Regions from separate parts of the Pseudomonas sp. 05N36 genome, predicted to be linked through region 3. Evidence: predicted binding sites of a transcription regulator. Region 3 holds the regulator's gene; each other region holds the start of a gene.
The links. The regulator FliA, encoded in region 3, starts transcription of late flagellar genes. The targets are predictions, from matches to a motif close to CTAAAGTTTNNNNNNNNNNNGCCGNTAA.
Positions count from the first base shown of each region.

Region 1: a site for FliA is predicted at 1,787-1,814, ahead of AC1DIH_RS23150 (chemotaxis protein CheW). Genes of this name have one in related genera too.
Region 2: a site for FliA is predicted at 1,941-1,968, ahead of AC1DIH_RS09940 (methyl-accepting chemotaxis protein). Genes of this name have one in related genera too.
Region 4: a site for FliA is predicted at 2,019-2,046, ahead of AC1DIH_RS13990 (methyl-accepting chemotaxis protein). Genes of this name have one in related genera too.

Region 1 covers NZ_JBFTNH010000022.1:9,267-13,461, forward strand. The annotation lists gene norR (nitric oxide reductase transcriptional regulator NorR) at 40-1,596, shown strand; gene AC1DIH_RS23150 (chemotaxis protein CheW) at 1,878-2,786, shown strand; gene AC1DIH_RS23155 (GNAT family N-acetyltransferase) at 2,790-3,272, shown strand; gene AC1DIH_RS23160 (YkgJ family cysteine cluster protein) at 3,372-4,121, shown strand; gene AC1DIH_RS23165 (hypothetical protein) at 4,145-4,195, opposite strand, start outside.
Region 2 covers NZ_JBFTNH010000005.1:328,826-333,020, reverse strand. The annotation lists gene AC1DIH_RS09950 (NorM family multidrug efflux MATE transporter) at 1-811, opposite strand, end outside; gene AC1DIH_RS09945 (LysR substrate-binding domain-containing protein) at 970-1,890, shown strand; gene AC1DIH_RS09940 (methyl-accepting chemotaxis protein) at 2,081-4,057, shown strand.
Region 3 covers NZ_JBFTNH010000002.1:125,094-129,288, forward strand. The annotation lists gene AC1DIH_RS03640 (chemotaxis protein CheA) at 1-52, opposite strand, end outside; gene AC1DIH_RS03645 (protein phosphatase CheZ) at 106-894, opposite strand; gene AC1DIH_RS03650 (chemotaxis response regulator CheY) at 926-1,297, opposite strand; gene fliA (RNA polymerase sigma factor FliA) at 1,464-2,204, opposite strand; gene fleN (flagellar synthesis regulator FleN) at 2,201-3,031, opposite strand; gene flhF (flagellar biosynthesis protein FlhF) at 3,146-4,195, opposite strand, start outside.
Region 4 covers NZ_JBFTNH010000009.1:102,906-107,100, forward strand. The annotation lists gene secA (preprotein translocase subunit SecA) at 1-978, opposite strand, end outside; gene AC1DIH_RS13985 (DUF721 domain-containing protein) at 1,285-1,740, shown strand; gene AC1DIH_RS13990 (methyl-accepting chemotaxis protein) at 2,195-4,084, shown strand.

The DNA.
Region 1 (4,195 bases), on a different contig from region 3:
CAAGCGGATTTATAGTCACCTCGACTACATGGAGTCAATATGACTGCAAAACCCTTGCTCACCGCGTTGCTGCCGCTGGTCTCCGACCTTTCCCGCGAACTGCCCGAAGGCGAGCGTTACCGGCGCCTGCTCGAAGCCATGCGCGCCCTGCTCCCCTGCGATGCCGCCGCCCTGCTGCGGCTCGACGGTGAATGGCTGGTGCCGCTGGCGGTGGATGGCCTGAGCACCGACACCCTGGGGCGGCGCTTCAAGGTCAGCGAACACCCGCGCTTTGAAGCATTGCTCAGCCGCTCGGAGCCGACGCGCTTCCCCAGCGACAGCACCTTGCCCGACCCTTATGACGGTTTGGTCGACGGCCACGGCGACCACCTGGAAGTCCACGACTGCATGGGCTGCCCGCTGTTTATCGATGAGCGTCCATGGGGCTTGCTGACCCTCGATGCGCTGGACCCGGAGCGCTTCGAACCGATCGAGCTGGACGCCTTGCAAGCCTTTGCCAGCCTCGCCGCCGCCACGGTCAACGCCGCCGAGCGTATCGAACGGCTGGCCAATCGCGCAGAAGATGAACACCAGCGCGCCGAGGTCTATCGCCAGGCCAGCGGTCAGCAGAACCGCGAAATGATCGGCCAGAGCAAAGCGCACAAACGCTTGGTGGAAGAAATCAACCTGGTCGGCGGCAGCGACCTGACCGTGCTGATCACCGGCGAAACCGGGGTCGGTAAAGAGTTGGTGGCCCAGGCGATCCACGCCGCTTCACCGCGTGCCGACAAACCGATCATCAGCCTCAACTGCGCCGCGCTGCCTGACACGCTGGTGGAAAGCGAACTGTTCGGCCACGTGCGCGGCGCCTTCACCGGGGCGCTGAACGATCGGCGTGGCAAATTTGAACTGGCCAATGGCGGCACGCTGTTTCTCGATGAAGTGGGCGAGTTGTCGCTGGCGGTGCAGGCCAAATTGCTCCGTGTGCTGCAAAGCGGTCAGTTGCAACGCCTGGGTTCGGACAAGGAACATCAGGTTGACGTGCGCCTGATCGCCGCGACCAACCGTGACCTGGCCGAAGAAGTGCGCAGCGGTCGCTACCGCGCCGACTTCTACCATCGCCTCAGCGTCTACCCGCTGCTGGTGCCGGCGCTGCGTGATCGCGGTCGGGATGTGTTGTTGCTCAGCGGTTACTTTCTTGAACAGAACCGCTCGCGGATGGGCCTCAACAGCCTGCGCCTGAGCAGCGACGCCCAAGCGGCATTGCTGGCCTACAGCTGGCCGGGCAACGTCCGTGAGCTGGAGCACTTGATTGGTCGCAGTGCCTTGAAAGCGCTGGGCAACTCGCGGGAACGGCCAAAGATTCTCAGCTTGAGCGCGGCAGATCTGGACTTGCCCCACACGCCCCTCGAATCGCCCCCGGCGCCAGCCAGCATTGAACCGCTGCCCACCGCAGAAGTGTTCGGCGACCTGCGCCAGGCCACCGAGAACTATCAACGCCAGTTGATCACCGCTTGTCTTGAGCGCCATCAAAACAACTGGGCCAGCGCCGCCCGTGAGCTAGGCTTGGACCGGGCGAACCTTGGGCGGATGGCCAAAAGATTAGGCATGAAATGAAGCGATCCCCGTAGCAGCTGCCGAAGGCTGCGTTCGGCTGCGTAGCAGTCGTAAACCCTGGGTACGCGGTGTAACAGATATAACGCGGTGCCCGGTTAAGCGAGGACTCCGGTCGAGCGCGACCCCGGCCCGAACGCAGCCTTCGGCAGCTGCTACGGGAGTTACGCCGATCAGGAAACCGGGATCAGTCCTAAAGCCTGCCCCGCTGACGTCGATAACCCGATATCAATAGTTGCTGGCGATCCAACTATCGCCCGTCACCTTTTCCACAGAAGGTTTTTATGTCCTCCAACAAAGCCCGCGCAGATTCACTTTCGCTTCTGCTCTTTACCTTGCGCAGTGGCAAGCTGATGGCGATCAACCTGCTGAAAGTCAGTGAAATCATCCCCTGCCCGCCGCTGACCAGGCTGCCGGAGTCGCACCCGCACGTCAAAGGCATCGCCACCCTGCGCGGTGCTTCGCTGTCGGTCATCGACCTGAGCCGGGCGATCGGCGAGCGGCCACTGGTGGACCCGGACGGCGGCTGCCTGATCGTCACCGACATCAGCCGCTCCAAACAGGGCCTGCACGTACAAGCGGTAAGCAAGATCGTCCATTGCCTGACCACCGACATCCGCCCGCCGCCCTACGGCTCCGGGGGCGTGCGTTCGTACATCACCGGCGTAACCTCGGTCGACGGCACGCTGGTGCAGGTGCTCGACATCGAAAAAGTCATCCACGGCATCGCCCCGGCGCAGATCGAAATGGCCCCGACCGAACTGAGCATGGAAGACGCCGAAGTATTGGGCAACGCACGCATTCTGGTGGTCGATGACAGCCAGGTGGCGCTGCAACAATCGGTACACACCCTGCGCAACCTCGGCCTGCAATGCCACACCGCACGCAGCGCCAGGGAAGCCATCGACTGCCTGTTGGACCTGCAAGGCACTGCGCAGCAGATCAACCTGATTGTCTCGGACATCGAAATGTCCGAGATGGACGGTTACGCGTTCACCCGAACCCTGCGTGAAACCCCGGATTTTTCCCACCTCTATATCCTGCTGCACACCTCGCTGGACAGTGCGATGAACAGCGAAAAAGCCCGTCTGGCCGGGGCGAACGGGGTGCTGACCAAGTTCTCTTCGCCAGAGCTGACCAAATGCCTGATCACCGCCGCAAAAGCCGTCGCGCAGCAAGAACAAGGTCACTGAGCCTTGGCTGAGGAGTATTGCCTGCTGCTGCGGCGCGACCTCGCCGGGGTGTTGCCGCCAGTCGTCTGGCCGGATGGCATCCGGCTGAGCCTCTATCGCCCGCAATTGGCCAACGCCGTTCATGAGGTGATGGAACAGGGTTATCAACACGGCGGCGGTCGAGTACCGGCGCTGGAGGTGTGGCGCGAGCGCTTTGAAAGCGATGCCGAATATGACCCGGCGCTGTGTTTCATCGCCTCGGATGCCCAAGGCATTGTTGGCGTGGCCCAGTGCTGGACCAGCGCCTACATCAAGAACCTGGTGGTGCATCCACGGGCTCAGGGCCAAGGCTTGGGACGGGCGTTGCTGTTGCATGCCTTCAGTGTGTTTCAACAGCGGCGCGAAGGGTTTGTTGATCTGAAGGTGCTGGAAGACAACCAGCGCGCTCGGTGCCTGTATGAAAGCGCCGGGATGCGCATGGTTCGCCGCGAGCTGGTTCCAGACTGATAATCGCGGCCCGCAACTGGCGCACAACTTGCTTTGGCCCCCTCCCTCGCGGTGGTTTTTCGTCATCGCTGACGCCCCTGGAATGTGACCGGTCGCCTAATGAATACGACGTTTTCCTGCGTAGGTTGTGGCAAATGCTGCAGCGACCACCATGTACCCCTGACCCTCGCCGAGGCCCGAATGTGGGCGGCTGACGGCGGGGCCGTGATCGTGCTGGTGGAAGGTTTTCTCGGTAATGGCCTGGGCCTTCCGGCCTTGCAACGCGAGCACGCCGAACGCCGTTCCGTGGTGGTGCCCAGCGGCGCGAGCCAGGCCCATGTGGCGATCACCTTCGCCGCGTACAACGCCGGCCCCTGCCGGAATCTTGACGAAGACAACCTCTGCCGCATCTACGAGCGCCGGCCGTTGGTGTGCCGCATCTACCCGATGGAAATCAATCCGCACATTCCGCTGACGCCAACGGCCAAGGACTGCCCGCCCGAATCGTGGGAGCAAGGTCCTGCGTTGATCGTCGGCGGTCAGTTGGTTGATCAGGCATTGGCCGATCTGATCCAGCGCTCGCGTCAGGCAGACCGCGACGATGTTCAGGCCAAGGAAGCGATTTGCCAACGGCTGGGGATTCGCACCACGGCGCTCAAGGGTGACGGGTTTACCGCCTACCTGCCGGACATGGCCGCGTTTGCCTCGGCAATTGATCAGGCCCTGGAAGCGCCGTTGCCAGGTTCGGCCAGTGAATGGCAGTTCCATGTGTCGGGCAACGACATCGCTGAGCAAGTGCAGGCCGCTGGTGCGAACGTGGTCACGGCAGAGCCGCTGAACTATGCGTTTATCTCGTTGCGCGCGGCCTGAGATTTATAACTGAGCGGAGCGACTCAGCGCTTGCCCATCGAGCGACGGGTGCCAGGAGGCGCTGCGCCCGGGAC
Region 2 (4,195 bases), on a different contig from region 3:
ATTGCGTGCTGCCCATGGTGCCCATGCACAACGCGGCGAACGCAAACAGGCCGACCTCTACCGCGTAGGTGCCGCCAATCGGCAGGCCCAGGCGCCACAGCTCGCGCAAGTACTGGCGATTGGGCCGTGACAGGCCCTTGCGCAGTGGGTACGCGTCGTAAGCCGGGTGCCGGCGAATATGCCAGGCCAGGCCCAGCGCCATGCAGTTGGCGACGATGGCGGTGACCAGGCCGATCCCCATCAGACCCATTTTAGGCAGGCCGAACATGCCGGTGATCAATGCATAGTTGAGCAGGAAGTTGGCCACGGTCCCGATAAGGCTGATGACCATCACCGGCGTCGTCCGGCCGATGGCGCTGGTAAAACCGCGCAAGGCCATGAAACTCAGGTAGCCGGGCAGGGCGAACGGCAGAATCAACAGGAACTGGCCGGCCGCGTGCACGTTGCTTTCGGTCTGGCCGAACAGCAGCAACACCGGTTTGAGGTTCCACAGCAGCAGGCCCGCCACCAACGCCATCAACCACGCGAGCCAAAGCCCGGCCTGGGTCAGCCGGGCGGCGCCTTCGATGTCGCCAGCACCCTGCCGGATCGCCACCAGCGTGCCAACCGCCGCGATCACGCCAATGCAGAAAATCGATACGAACGAATAGCTTGCCGCGCCCAGACCGCCACCGGCCAAGGCTTCCGGGCTGAGCCGAGCCATCATCAAGGTATCGGTGAGGATCATCAGCATGTGCGCCAACTGCGAGGCAATCAACGGCCCCGCCAGCCGCAGGATGGCCCAGAGTTCGGTATGTGCTGGATGCTGCATGATCATCACGCTCGTTTAGTCAGATAAATCGGGAAGGGTTGATTCTCGGCGCTCGCAAGCGTTTGCACAAAGGGATAAAAACGATTGCTCGCATGACTAAAACTCATGCTGGAGAGTTTCTGATAAGGTTTCGGGGTCGCGCTATAGGAGCTTTCCCAATGTCTCGTCGTCTTCCTCCGTTGTATGCCCTTCGCGCTTTCGAGGCCGCGGCGCGGCACAGTTCGTTTACCCGTGCTGCCGAAGAATTGTCGATCACCCAAAGCGCCGTCAGCCGACATGTGCGTACGCTGGAGGAGCATTTTGCCTGTCGGCTGTTTCAACGCAGCGGACGCAATTTGCAACTGACCGAGGCCGCACGTTTGCTGCTGCCGGGTGTGCGTGAGGGCTTTGGTGCGCTGGAGCGGGCCTGCAATACCTTGCGCGCCGAAGATGACGTCTTGCGCATGAAAGCCCCTTCGACCCTGACCATGCGCTGGCTGTTGGCGCGACTCAGTCGCTTTCGGCATTTGCAGCCGGGCAACGAGGTGCAACTGACCAGCGCCTGGATGGACGTCGACTCGGTGGACTTCAATCACGAACCGTTCGATTGCGCGGTGTTATTGAGCAATGGGCATTTTCCACCGGACTGGGAAGCCAGTTACCTGTTCCCGGAACTGCTGATCCCGGTTGGCTCACCGAATCTGTTGAATGATCAGCCATGGGATATCGAGCGGCTGGCCAGTACCGAATTGCTCCACCCGACTCCTGACCGTCGTGATTGGCGCAGTTGGCTGGAGCGTATGGGCCTGTCCGAGCAGGTGTCGCTCAAGGGCGGGCAAGTCTTCGATACGCTGGAGCTGGGGATGATTGCCGCCGCCCGAGGTTACGGGGTGTCGATGGGCGACTTGCTGATGGTGGCCGAAGATGTGGCTCAGGGACGTCTGAGTTTGCCGTGGCCGACCGCCGTCGCCAGTGGTCTGAATTATTACCTGGTCTGGCCGAAAACCCGCCCCGGCGGTGAACGTTTGCGTCGCCTCAGCGACTTCCTCCAGGGCGAGGTCCAGGCCATGGAATTGCCGGATGTCGAGCGCCTCGGCTGAATCGTTCTAGCTGTCGCCATGGCGGCCTTGAGCGATATCCTTGTGAGTCGCTCAAGTATTCATCCGTGCCGCCGAATCCTTGAAAGTGGAACCTTCGTTCTGAAAGGTTTCGCGCTTCCCCTATTACTGGATATTTTGCCGAGCCACGCGACGCGATCAGGATGATCCGGCTCCTCGGCCAGGAGCTGTCATGTCTCAACCTCGTGCCCGGATCGCGTCACAATTGGGGCTTGCCCTTGCCGTCATCCTGGCGGTCGTCATCAGCGGCAGCACGGTGTTCGCCCTGCGCTCGCTGGATTCTGCCAACCTCGACACGCGTGAAGAGCATCTGGCCAGTGAGGCGCGGTTGCTGGCTGACCAGTTGAGCACTTTCCACGGCACCCTGCGCGAAAGCACCCAGCGCCTGAGCGGGTTGTTTGAAAAGCGTTTCAGCGGCGGTTTGAGCGTGCACCCGGAGCAGCCGGTGACGGTGGCGGGCGTGCAGACACCGGGCCTGCATCTGGGCAACGAAGTGTTGAACAACAACTTCGACAAGGTCGATGAGTTCAAACAAATGACTGCCGGCGTGGCGACGTTGTTCGTGCGCAGCGGCGAGGACTTCATTCGGGTCAGCACCTCGTTGAGCAAGCAGGACGGCACCCGCGCCATCGGCACGCTGCTCGACCATGCGCACCCGGCCTATCAGCGGCTGATGGCGGGGCAGAGCTATGTCGGCCGGGCCTTGCTGTTCGATCGTTCCTACATGACGCAGTACACCCCCGTGCGCGACAGCAGCGGCAGGGTGATCGCGGTGTTGTTCGTGGGTTTCGATTACACCGATGCGCAGAGCGCGCAGTTCGACAACCTCAAGTGCTTCCGCATCGGCCAGAGCGGTTCACTGGCGCTGCTCGATGAGCAAAACAAATGGCTGGTGCCGCCGGCCGGCGTGCAGGCGCTGGACCAGGCGACTTCGACCATCGCTGGTTTGGCCAGGACGCCGGGGCAGGGCGCGTTCTGGAGCGACAAGTCCGAAGACTTCTACAGCGTTGCGGTGCCGTTCGAGGGCGGGCCGTGGTCGGTGGTGGCGAGCATGCCGAAAAGCGAAATCCGTGCAGTGACCTGGAGCGTCGGTATCCGCCTGGCCATTGGCAGCCTGCTGGCGATGCTGCTGGCAGTGGGCGCGGCAGTCTGGCTGTTGCGCAGCAAACTGGCACCGCTGGGTGATCTGGTGCGGCAGGCCGAAGCCTTGGGCGCGGGTGATCTGAGCGTGCGTTTGAACGTGTCGAGCCAGGATGAAATCGGTCAACTGGCGCGCAGCTTCAATCAGATGAGCCAAGCTTTATCGACCATGGTCGAGCACATCCGCAAGGCCTCGGGAGAGGTCAACAGTCGCGCGCAGGCATTGTCCGGGTTGTCCGGCGGTGCGTATGAAGGGATGGAGCAGCAGTCCGGTGAAATCACCAGCATGGCCGGCGCTGTGGAAGAGTTCAGTGCGACCTCGCTGAACATCGCTGACAACATGGGCAACACCGAGCGTCTGGCCCAGGAAAACGCACAACAGACAAGGATCGGTCGTACCTCGATGGAAGAAGCCTCTTCGTCCCTTGAGCAGATTGCTAGTGCTCTCAATAGCACGGCGACGGTGATCAACACCCTGGGTCAGCGCTCCCAGGAAATCGGTGGCATTGTCGGGGTGATTACCGCGATTGCCGATCAAACTAACTTGCTCGCGCTCAACGCTGCCATCGAAGCCGCGCGTGCCGGCGAACAGGGCCGTGGTTTTGCAGTGGTGGCAGACGAAGTGCGCAACCTGGCCTCGCGCACTCGCGAAGCGACAGACGAAATTTCCGGGATGATCCAAAGCATCCAGCAGGAAACCGGTAACGCCATCAGCACCATGGAGCAAGGCAACCTGCTGATGCGCGAAGGCCTGACGCGCAACGCCAATGTTGCGTCGGCGCTGGCACGGATCGACGAACAAAGCCGCTCGGCCGGCCAGCAATTCGCTGCGATCACTACAGCCACCCAGGAGCAGAGCAGTACCGCGACCTTGCTCAGCAGCAACCTGCAAAGCATTGCCCTCGCCAACAGTGAGCAGCGTGAAGTGGTGTCGAACCTGGCGATCACCGCCAAGGAGCTGGAGAAGCTGGCGGCGGATTTGCGGCATGAGGTTGATCGTTTTCGCTGAGGCACTTCCGGAATTGCCATCGCTGGCAAGCCTGTTGTTGGCGATTGAATCCGTCGACTGAGGTTTGCGGGTGTTGCGCTGTTTTTATGCTTGCTGAAACGTTTCATCAGCGCTATAAAAACTGCACAACTCCAAGAA
Region 3 (4,195 bases):
CGGCCTCAACCAGGAAATCCTGAAGGATCTCTTCATCGGCGCCGAAGCTCATTAAGGGGGTGCTCCTGAGGTCTAAAAACCTAAAAAACCTAAAATGCTAAAACTCTAAAATCCTAGGCTGGATAACAAATCGTCCACATCGTCCTGACCGGACACAACGTCTTCTCTTTTATCGGCATGAATCTGCGGACCTTCACCCTGAGAGAGATGTTTTTGCGGATCTTTTTCAGCCAGCATCGCTTCATGGTCATGTTCGATGCCCGCAAAGCGGTCTACCTGACTGGCCATGAGCACGAGCTTGAGCAGGTTGCTTTCGACTTCGGTGACCAGTTGAGTCACGCGCTTGATCACCTGACCGGTCAGGTCCTGGTAATCCTGAGCCAGCAGAATATCGTTGAGGTTGCCCGAGACGACCTGGCTCTCCTCGACGCTACGCGTCAGGAAACCGTCGACACGCCGGGCCAGTTCGCGGAACTCTTCGGCACCGACTTCGCGGCGCATGAAACGCCCCCAGTCGGCGCTCAAGGCCTGGGCGTCAGTGCTCAGGCCATTGACCAGCGGAGTACTGTTCTCGACCAGATCCATGGTCCGGTTCGCGGCTGCTTCGGTCAGCTTGACCACATAGGACAGGCGCTCAGTGGCATCCGTGATCTGTGAGACTTCCTCGGCTTGCGGCATGTGCGGGTCAATCTGAAAATTGACGATCGCGCTATGCAGCTCGCGAGTGAGCTTGCCCACCTCCTGGTACAGGCCGCGGTCACGGGTCTGATTGAGCTCATGGATCAGTTGCACAGCGTCACCGAACCTGCCCTTTTCAAGGCTTTCGACCAGTTCGTGAGCGTGTTTTTTCAGGGTCGACTCGAAATCGCCCTGTGAAGATTCTCTTTGCTCCATAGCTCCCCCCGTGGCGCAGTGGCTCAGCACATCAACCGATGCGTTCGAATATTTTTTCGATCTTCTCTTTCAACGCCTGGGCCGTGAAGGGTTTGACCACATAGCCGTTTACACCGGCTTGAGCGGCTTCGATGATCTGCTCGCGCTTGGCTTCGGCAGTGACCATCAGCACCGGCAGGTGCTTGAGCTTTTCATCGGCGCGCACATGGCGCAGCAAGTCGATACCGGTCATGCCAGGCATGTTCCAGTCCGTTACCAGAAAGTCGATGCTCCCGCTGTTGAGAACGGGAATGGCGGTAGTACCGTCGTCCGCCTCGACCGTGTTGGTGAACCCAAGGTCACGCAACAGGTTCTTGATGATCCGCCGCATCGTTGAGAAGTCATCAACGATGAGGATTTTCATGTTCTTGTCCAATTCGACCTCCAAGCAGTCTTAAACGCGTTCAGCACCTGAACACGCCATTCAATCAATCAGGCAGAGCACTCGACGACTGTCTGGAGCACAACGGATGAAGACCGGCACAGCGTTACGCCCTGCCTGTTTCGTTCGCAGTGTCCCCACACTGCTGTCAGCGCGCTCGCCACTCCCCCAAACGCCCCCGCAAACGGGCTGCGCACTGGCTGTGTAACTGGCTGACCCGGGATTCACTGACCCCAAGGACCTCACCGATTTCCTTGAGATTCAGCTCTTCGTCGTAGTACAGCGCCAACACCAGTCGCTCACGCTCCGGCAAATTGGCAATCGCGTCCGCCAGTGCAGCCTGGAAGCGTTCATCTTCCAGGTCGCGCGACGGTTCGAGATGAGCACTCGCGCCATCCTCGTGCAGCCCTTCGTGCTCGCCGTCCTGCAAAAGATCGTCGAAGCTGAACAGGCGACTGCCCAAGGTGTCATTCAAAATCCCGTAATAATCGTCGAGACTCAATTGGAGTTCGGCCGCAACCTCGTGATCTTTAGCGTCACGTCCGGTTTTAGCTTCAATTGAGCGAATCGCGTCACTCACCATCCGGGTATTGCGGTGGACCGAGCGTGGTGCCCAGTCCCCCTTGCGGACTTCATCGAGCATCGCACCACGGATGCGGATCCCCGCGTACGTCTCGAAACTCGCACCTTTGCTCGCGTCGTACTTGGTCGACACTTCAAGCAAACCGATCATGCCTGCCTGGATCAGGTCCTCGACCTGAACGCTGGCCGGCAAGCGCGCCAACAGGTGATAGGCAATACGTTTTACCAGTGGCGCGTAACGCTCGATCAGTTCGTACTGCGCGTCACGCGCCGACTTCTTGTACAGGTTGTAACCGCTGGCTGTCATAGAACCGGACCCGCAGTTTGCTGCACCAGACGCTCGACGAAAAACTCCAGGTGCCCACGCGGGTTGGCAGGCAACGGCCAGGTATCGACTTTCTGCGCGATGGCCTTGAACGCCAGTGCACATTTGGAGCGAGGAAACGCTTCATACACGGCGCGCTGCTTCTGCACCGCCTTGCGCACACATTCGTCGTAAGGCACCGCACCGACGTATTGTAAGGCGACGTCGAGGAAGCGATCCGTGACCTTGGTCAACTTGGCGAACAGATTTCGCCCTTCCTGCGGGCTTTGCGCCATGTTGGCCAGCACGCGGAAGCGGTTCATGCCGTAATCGCGGTTGAGCAGCTTGATCAGCGCGTAGGCGTCAGTGATCGAGGTCGGCTCGTCGCACACCACCAGCAATACTTCCTGGGCGGCGCGAACAAAGCTGACGACCGACTCACCAATGCCCGCCGCCGTGTCGATCACCAAGACGTCGAGGTTATCGCCAATGTCGCTGAATGCCTGAATCAGGCCAGCATGCTGGGCCGGGCTCAGATGAACCATGCTCTGGGTACCGGACGCTGCTGGAACAATGCGAATTCCGCCCGGCCCCTGAAGTAATACATCGCGCAGTTCACAGCGGCCTTCGATGACGTCGGCCAGCGTACGCTTGGGCGTGAGCCCCAGCAGGACGTCGACGTTCGCCAGCCCCAGGTCGGCATCCAGCAGCATGACGCGCCGGCCGAGCTCAGCAAGAGCCAGGGACAAGTTCACTGACACATTAGTCTTCCCGACGCCACCTTTGCCGCCGGTCACTGCGATCACCTGTACGGGATGCATGCTGCCCATGTTCGTTCTTTACCTTGTCTTGCTTAGACGCGGACTACATGACTGGCTGCGCGCTCACGTGTGAACAATGCATGGCAGGCCATCGATGTAGATACAAATCTATTCATTATTACCTCAGCCGACACGCTTGGCCGGGCTGTGGTAGAGGTCAGCGAACATATCAGCCATGGCTTCTTCGCTGGGTTCTTCCTGCATCTGCACGCTTACGGCGCGACTGACCAACTGATGCCGGCGCGGTAAATGTAGATCATCCGGGATCCGTGGCCCGTCGGTCAGATAAGCGACAGGTAATTCGTGGCTGATTGCCAGGCTCAACACCTCGCCCAGACTCGCTGTTTCATCCAGTTTAGTCAGAATGCAGCCTGCCAGCCCGCACCGCTTGTAACTGTGATAAGCGGCAGTCAGCACCTGTTTCTGGCTGGTAGTGGCCAGCACCAGATAATTCTTCGACTTGATCCCGCGACCGGCCAGGCTTTCCAGCTGCATGCGCAACGCCGGATCACTGGCCTGCAGACCTGCCGTATCGATCAACACCACACGCTTGCGCAACAGTGGATCAAGTGCTTGCGCCAGGGACTGGCCCGGGTCGACATGAGTCACCGAGACATTGAGGATACGCCCCAGGGTCTTGAGCTGTTCCTGGGCACCAATACGGAAGCTGTCCATGCTCACCAGCGCGATGTTCTGCGCGCCGTACTTGAGCACGTAACGTGCGGCCAGCTTGGCCAGCGTGGTGGTTTTGCCCATGCCGGCAGGGCCGACCATGGCGATCACGCCACCCTCTTCCAGTGGTTCGATCTCGGGAGTCACGATCATCCGCGCCAGGTGCGCCAACAGCATGCGCCAGGCCTGGCGGGGTTCTTCAATGTCAGTAATCAGTTCCAGCAGATCGCGCGACAACGGACCGGACAGGCCGATGCGTTGCAGGCGACGCCACAGGTTGGCTTGCTGCGGGCGACTGCCTTGCAGCTGGTTCCAGGCCAGCGAACCCAACTGTACTTCGAGCAGCTCACGCAGGCCATTGAGTTCAAAACGCATCGAGTCGAAAGTCCGCGGATCGACCCCGGCAGAATGCACAGGCGCTGGAGCAGGACGCGGCCGCTCAGCAAAGGTCGGCTCGATCAAAGGTTCCGCAGCGGTCAGCGGCAGGCCGGCAAACAACTG
Region 4 (4,195 bases), on a different contig from region 3:
GTATTCGACGTTGCGATTGAACAGTTTGTGCGCGCGCAGACCGGAGTAAACGTGGGTCAGCAGGCCCAGGTTGTGCGCCGAGTACAGGCTCTCGCCTTCAGCCAGCAGACCGATACGGGTCAGCACTTCTTCGATGTACTGGTGACCGGCTTCGTTGAGTTCGACCTGGCGGGTCTTCTCGTCGATGGTGTAGTGACCGGCCTTGGTGACTTCGCCTTCCACTTCTTCGATATGCAGTTCCAGTTGCGGGATCAGTTTGTTGATCTCGATATAGAGCCTGGAGCTGTCTTCGGCCTGACCGGAAATGATCAGCGGGGTACGGGCTTCGTCGATGAGGATCGAGTCGACTTCGTCGATCACGGCAAAATTGAGTTCACGCTGGAATTTTTCTTCCATGCTGAACGCCATGTTGTCGCGCAGGTAGTCGAAACCGAATTCGTTGTTGGTACCGTAGGTGATGTCGGCGGCGTAGGCAGCACGCTTCTCTTCCGGCGGCTGGAACGGCGTCACCACGCCAACGCTCAGGCCGAGGAATTCGTAGAGCGGACGCATCCAGTTGGCGTCACGACGAGCCAGGTAGTCGTTCACGGTCACAACGTGCACGCCCTTGCCGGACAGCGCGTTCAGGTAAACCGCCAGTGTCGCCACCAGGGTCTTGCCTTCACCGGTACGCATTTCGGCAATCATGCCTTCGTGCAAGGTCATGCCACCAATCAACTGAACGTCGAAGTGGCGCATGCCCATAATCCGCTTGCCGGCTTCGCGGGCAACCGCAAAAGCTTCGGGCAGCAGTTTGTCGAGGCTTTCACCTTTGGCGATACGGGCCTTGAACTCATCGGTCTTGGCACGCAGTTGATCGTCCGAAAGGGCCACCATTTGCTCTTCGAAGGCATTGACGATCTGTACCGTCTTGAGCATGCGTTTGACTTCACGCTCGTTCTTGCTTCCAAAAAGTTTCTTTAACAAAGGTGCAAACATATCGGCAGGATCTTCCACACAAAGGGATGGAGGGCGGCCCCGTGAGTCGCCCGTGCAGCCCTCATGGCCGCATGCGAACGAGCATTCTACCCGGAAACGATGGTGAGGAAAGTGGCGTTGTTCCACGATGCATGCACGGCGCTGTTACGGGGCTCACTTAAAATAAGGGCATTTTGCTGAACTTCAAGCCATTCACGCCAGAAGTTACTCGTTGATTTAATGAGTAAAGCGCTCACAAAGCAATGGCTCGGGTGCATCCAGTGCTTTCTGCTACCATGGCGGCTCTGTTACTTCAGGTGTCTGATCATGGCATTTCGCCCTCTTACGGCCAGAGCACCCGCCGTTCTGCTTCGCGAAGCCAAACCGTTAAAAGCCATTTTCGGCCACGCACAACGCCTGGGTCATCTACAGCGTTTGCTGGAAAGCCAGCTGCAGCCGGCTGCCCGTGAACATTGTCATGTGGCGTCGTGGCGCGAGGGCAGCCTGTTGCTGATCGTCACTGACGGTCACTGGGCAACCCGCCTGCGGTATCAACAGAAGCGTCTGCAACGGCAATTACAGATGTTCGACGAATTCGCCAGCCTGACGCGAATCCTGTTCAAGGTGCAACCACCGACCGTGCAGCAAGGGGCCGCCGGCCACACCATGGATCTGTCGAGCGATGCGGCGGCGACCATTCAGGCTACGGCCGATGGCATCACCGATCCGAAATTGCGTGCAGCGCTGGAACGACTGGCGGCGCACGCAAAACCCAAGACCTGACACACATTTCATAATGTGGGAGCGGGCTTGCTCGCGAAAGCGGTCCAACATTCAACATTAATGCTGACTGATCGATGGTCTTCGCGAGCAAGCCCGCTCCCACATTTTGACCGCGCGCATCCAAAAGATAGTCAGCGGCGTTTGCTGCCGCCCGGCAACGAGCCCATCAAGCCGCAGCCCCGTTGCCACCCCAGCTGATTGACCGCCTGTCGCATCGCCGACTTCAAGGCCTGCGCCGATAACGAATTGCAATGAGTCAGGCATTTCGTCGCTTCTGGTTAAGCTTTGGTCCGGCGCAGCCGATAGATCCAAGCAAGAGACCAGACTGAAAAATCGGGTCCGATAACTCCCTAAGAACAGTCGCAAATATCAGCTTATGTGCGACAGCGCCCGGTTTGCGCGCTTTTCAAAGCAACACGCCCCAACAATAAGACCTCAGCGGACACCCCAAGCCATGAACAAAAACCTGCGCTTCAGCCACAAGATCCTGCTTGCCGCCGCGCTCATCGTCATTGCCGCCTTCGCTTCGTTCACGCTGTACAACGACTATCTACAGCGCAACGCGATTCGCCAGGACCTGGACAATTACCTGCATGAGATGGGCGATGTCACTTCCTCCAATATCCAGTCCTGGCTCGCCGGGCGGATTCTCATGGTGGAAAACCTGGCCCAGAACATCGCCCTCAACCCTGAACACGACAACGTTGCCAACCTGCTTGAGCAAAATGCCCTGGCGTCGACCTTCATGGCCCGATACCTGGGCGATGCCAGCGGCACGTTCATCAACCGCCCGGACTCCAAGATGCCGGACGGCTACGACCCAAGAGTTCGCCCTTGGTACAAAGGCGCAGTAAACAGCAACGGCTCGACACTCACCGAACCGTATATCGATGCGGCGACCGGCCAGACCATCATCTCCATCGCCACCGCCTCGAAAAAAGCCGGACAAAGCGTGGGAGTGGTCGGCGGTGACCTGAGCCTGCAAACCCTGATCGAGACCCTGACCGCGCGTGACTTTGGTGGCATGGGCTACGCCTTCCTGGTCAGCGCCGATGGCAAGATCCTGGTTCACCCCGACAAAACCATGGTGATGAAATCCCTCAGCGAGGCTTACCCGACGAACACCCCGCGTATCGGTGGCGGCATCAGTGAAGTCGAGGTCAACGGCAAAACCCGCATCGTCACCTTCACGCCGATCAAAGGCCTGCCATCGGTCAACTGGTACGTCGGCCTGTCGGTGGACAAAGACAAAGCCTTCGCGATGCTCAGCAGTTTCCGTACCTCGGCGATCATTGCCACGGTCATTGCCGTGGCAATCATCATCGCCTTGCTCGGGATGCTGATCCGTATCCTGATCCAGCCATTGCACGTCATGACCCGCGCGATGCAGGACATTGCCGACGGTGAAGGCGACCTGACCCGCCGCCTGACCATCCAGAGCCAGGACGAGTTCGGCATCCTCGGCAGTGCGTTCAACCGCTTCGTCGAGCGGATCCACGGTTCGATCCGCGAAGTGTCGTCGGCGACCGAGCACGTCAACGAAGTCGCTCTGCGAGTGGTCAGCGCATCGAACTCGTCAATGCTCAACTCTGACGAACAATCGAGCCGGACCAACAGCGTGGCAGCGGCGATCAATCAGTTGGGCGCGGCGGCTCAGGAAATCGCCCGTAACGCGGCGCAGGCCTCGCACCAGGCCAGCGATGCCCGCAGCCTGGCCGAAGACGGCCAGCAAGTGGTCGACCGCAGCATTGCGGCGATGAATCAGCTGTCGAGCATGCTCAGCGCCTCCAGTACCAACATCGAGTCGCTGAACAGCAAGACCGTGAACATCGGGCAGATTCTCGAAGTGATCACCAGCATCTCCCAGCAAACCAACCTGCTGGCCCTCAACGCGGCGATTGAAGCGGCGCGGGCTGGCGAAGCCGGGCGTGGTTTCGCGGTGGTTGCCGACGAAGTGCGCAACCTGGCGCACCGCACCCAGGAATCGGCGCAGCAAGTTCAGACGATGATCGAGGAGCTGCAAGTCGGCGCCCGCGAGTCGGTCAGCACCATGAGCGACAGCCAGCGTCACAGCCAGGACAGCGTCGAGATCGCCAACCTCGCCGGGGAGCGCCTGAACAGCGTGACCTTGCGCATCGGCGAGATCGACGGCATGAACCAGTCAGTGGCCACCGCCACCGAAGAGCAAACCGCCGTGGTCGAGTCGATCAACGTCGACATCAGCGAAATCAACACGCTGAATCAGGAAGGCGTGGAAAACCTGCAATCGACGTTGCGCGCCTGTTCCGATCTTGAGCAGCAAGCGGCGCGGTTGAAGCAGTTGGTAGGCAGTTTCCGTATCTAGCGCCTGATCTGGCCCCATCGCGAGCAGGCTCGCTCCCACAAAGGTTCGCAGTGAACCTGTGGGAGCCTGCTCGCGATAGCGGCCTGTCAACCACCACAACACCTCACTGAC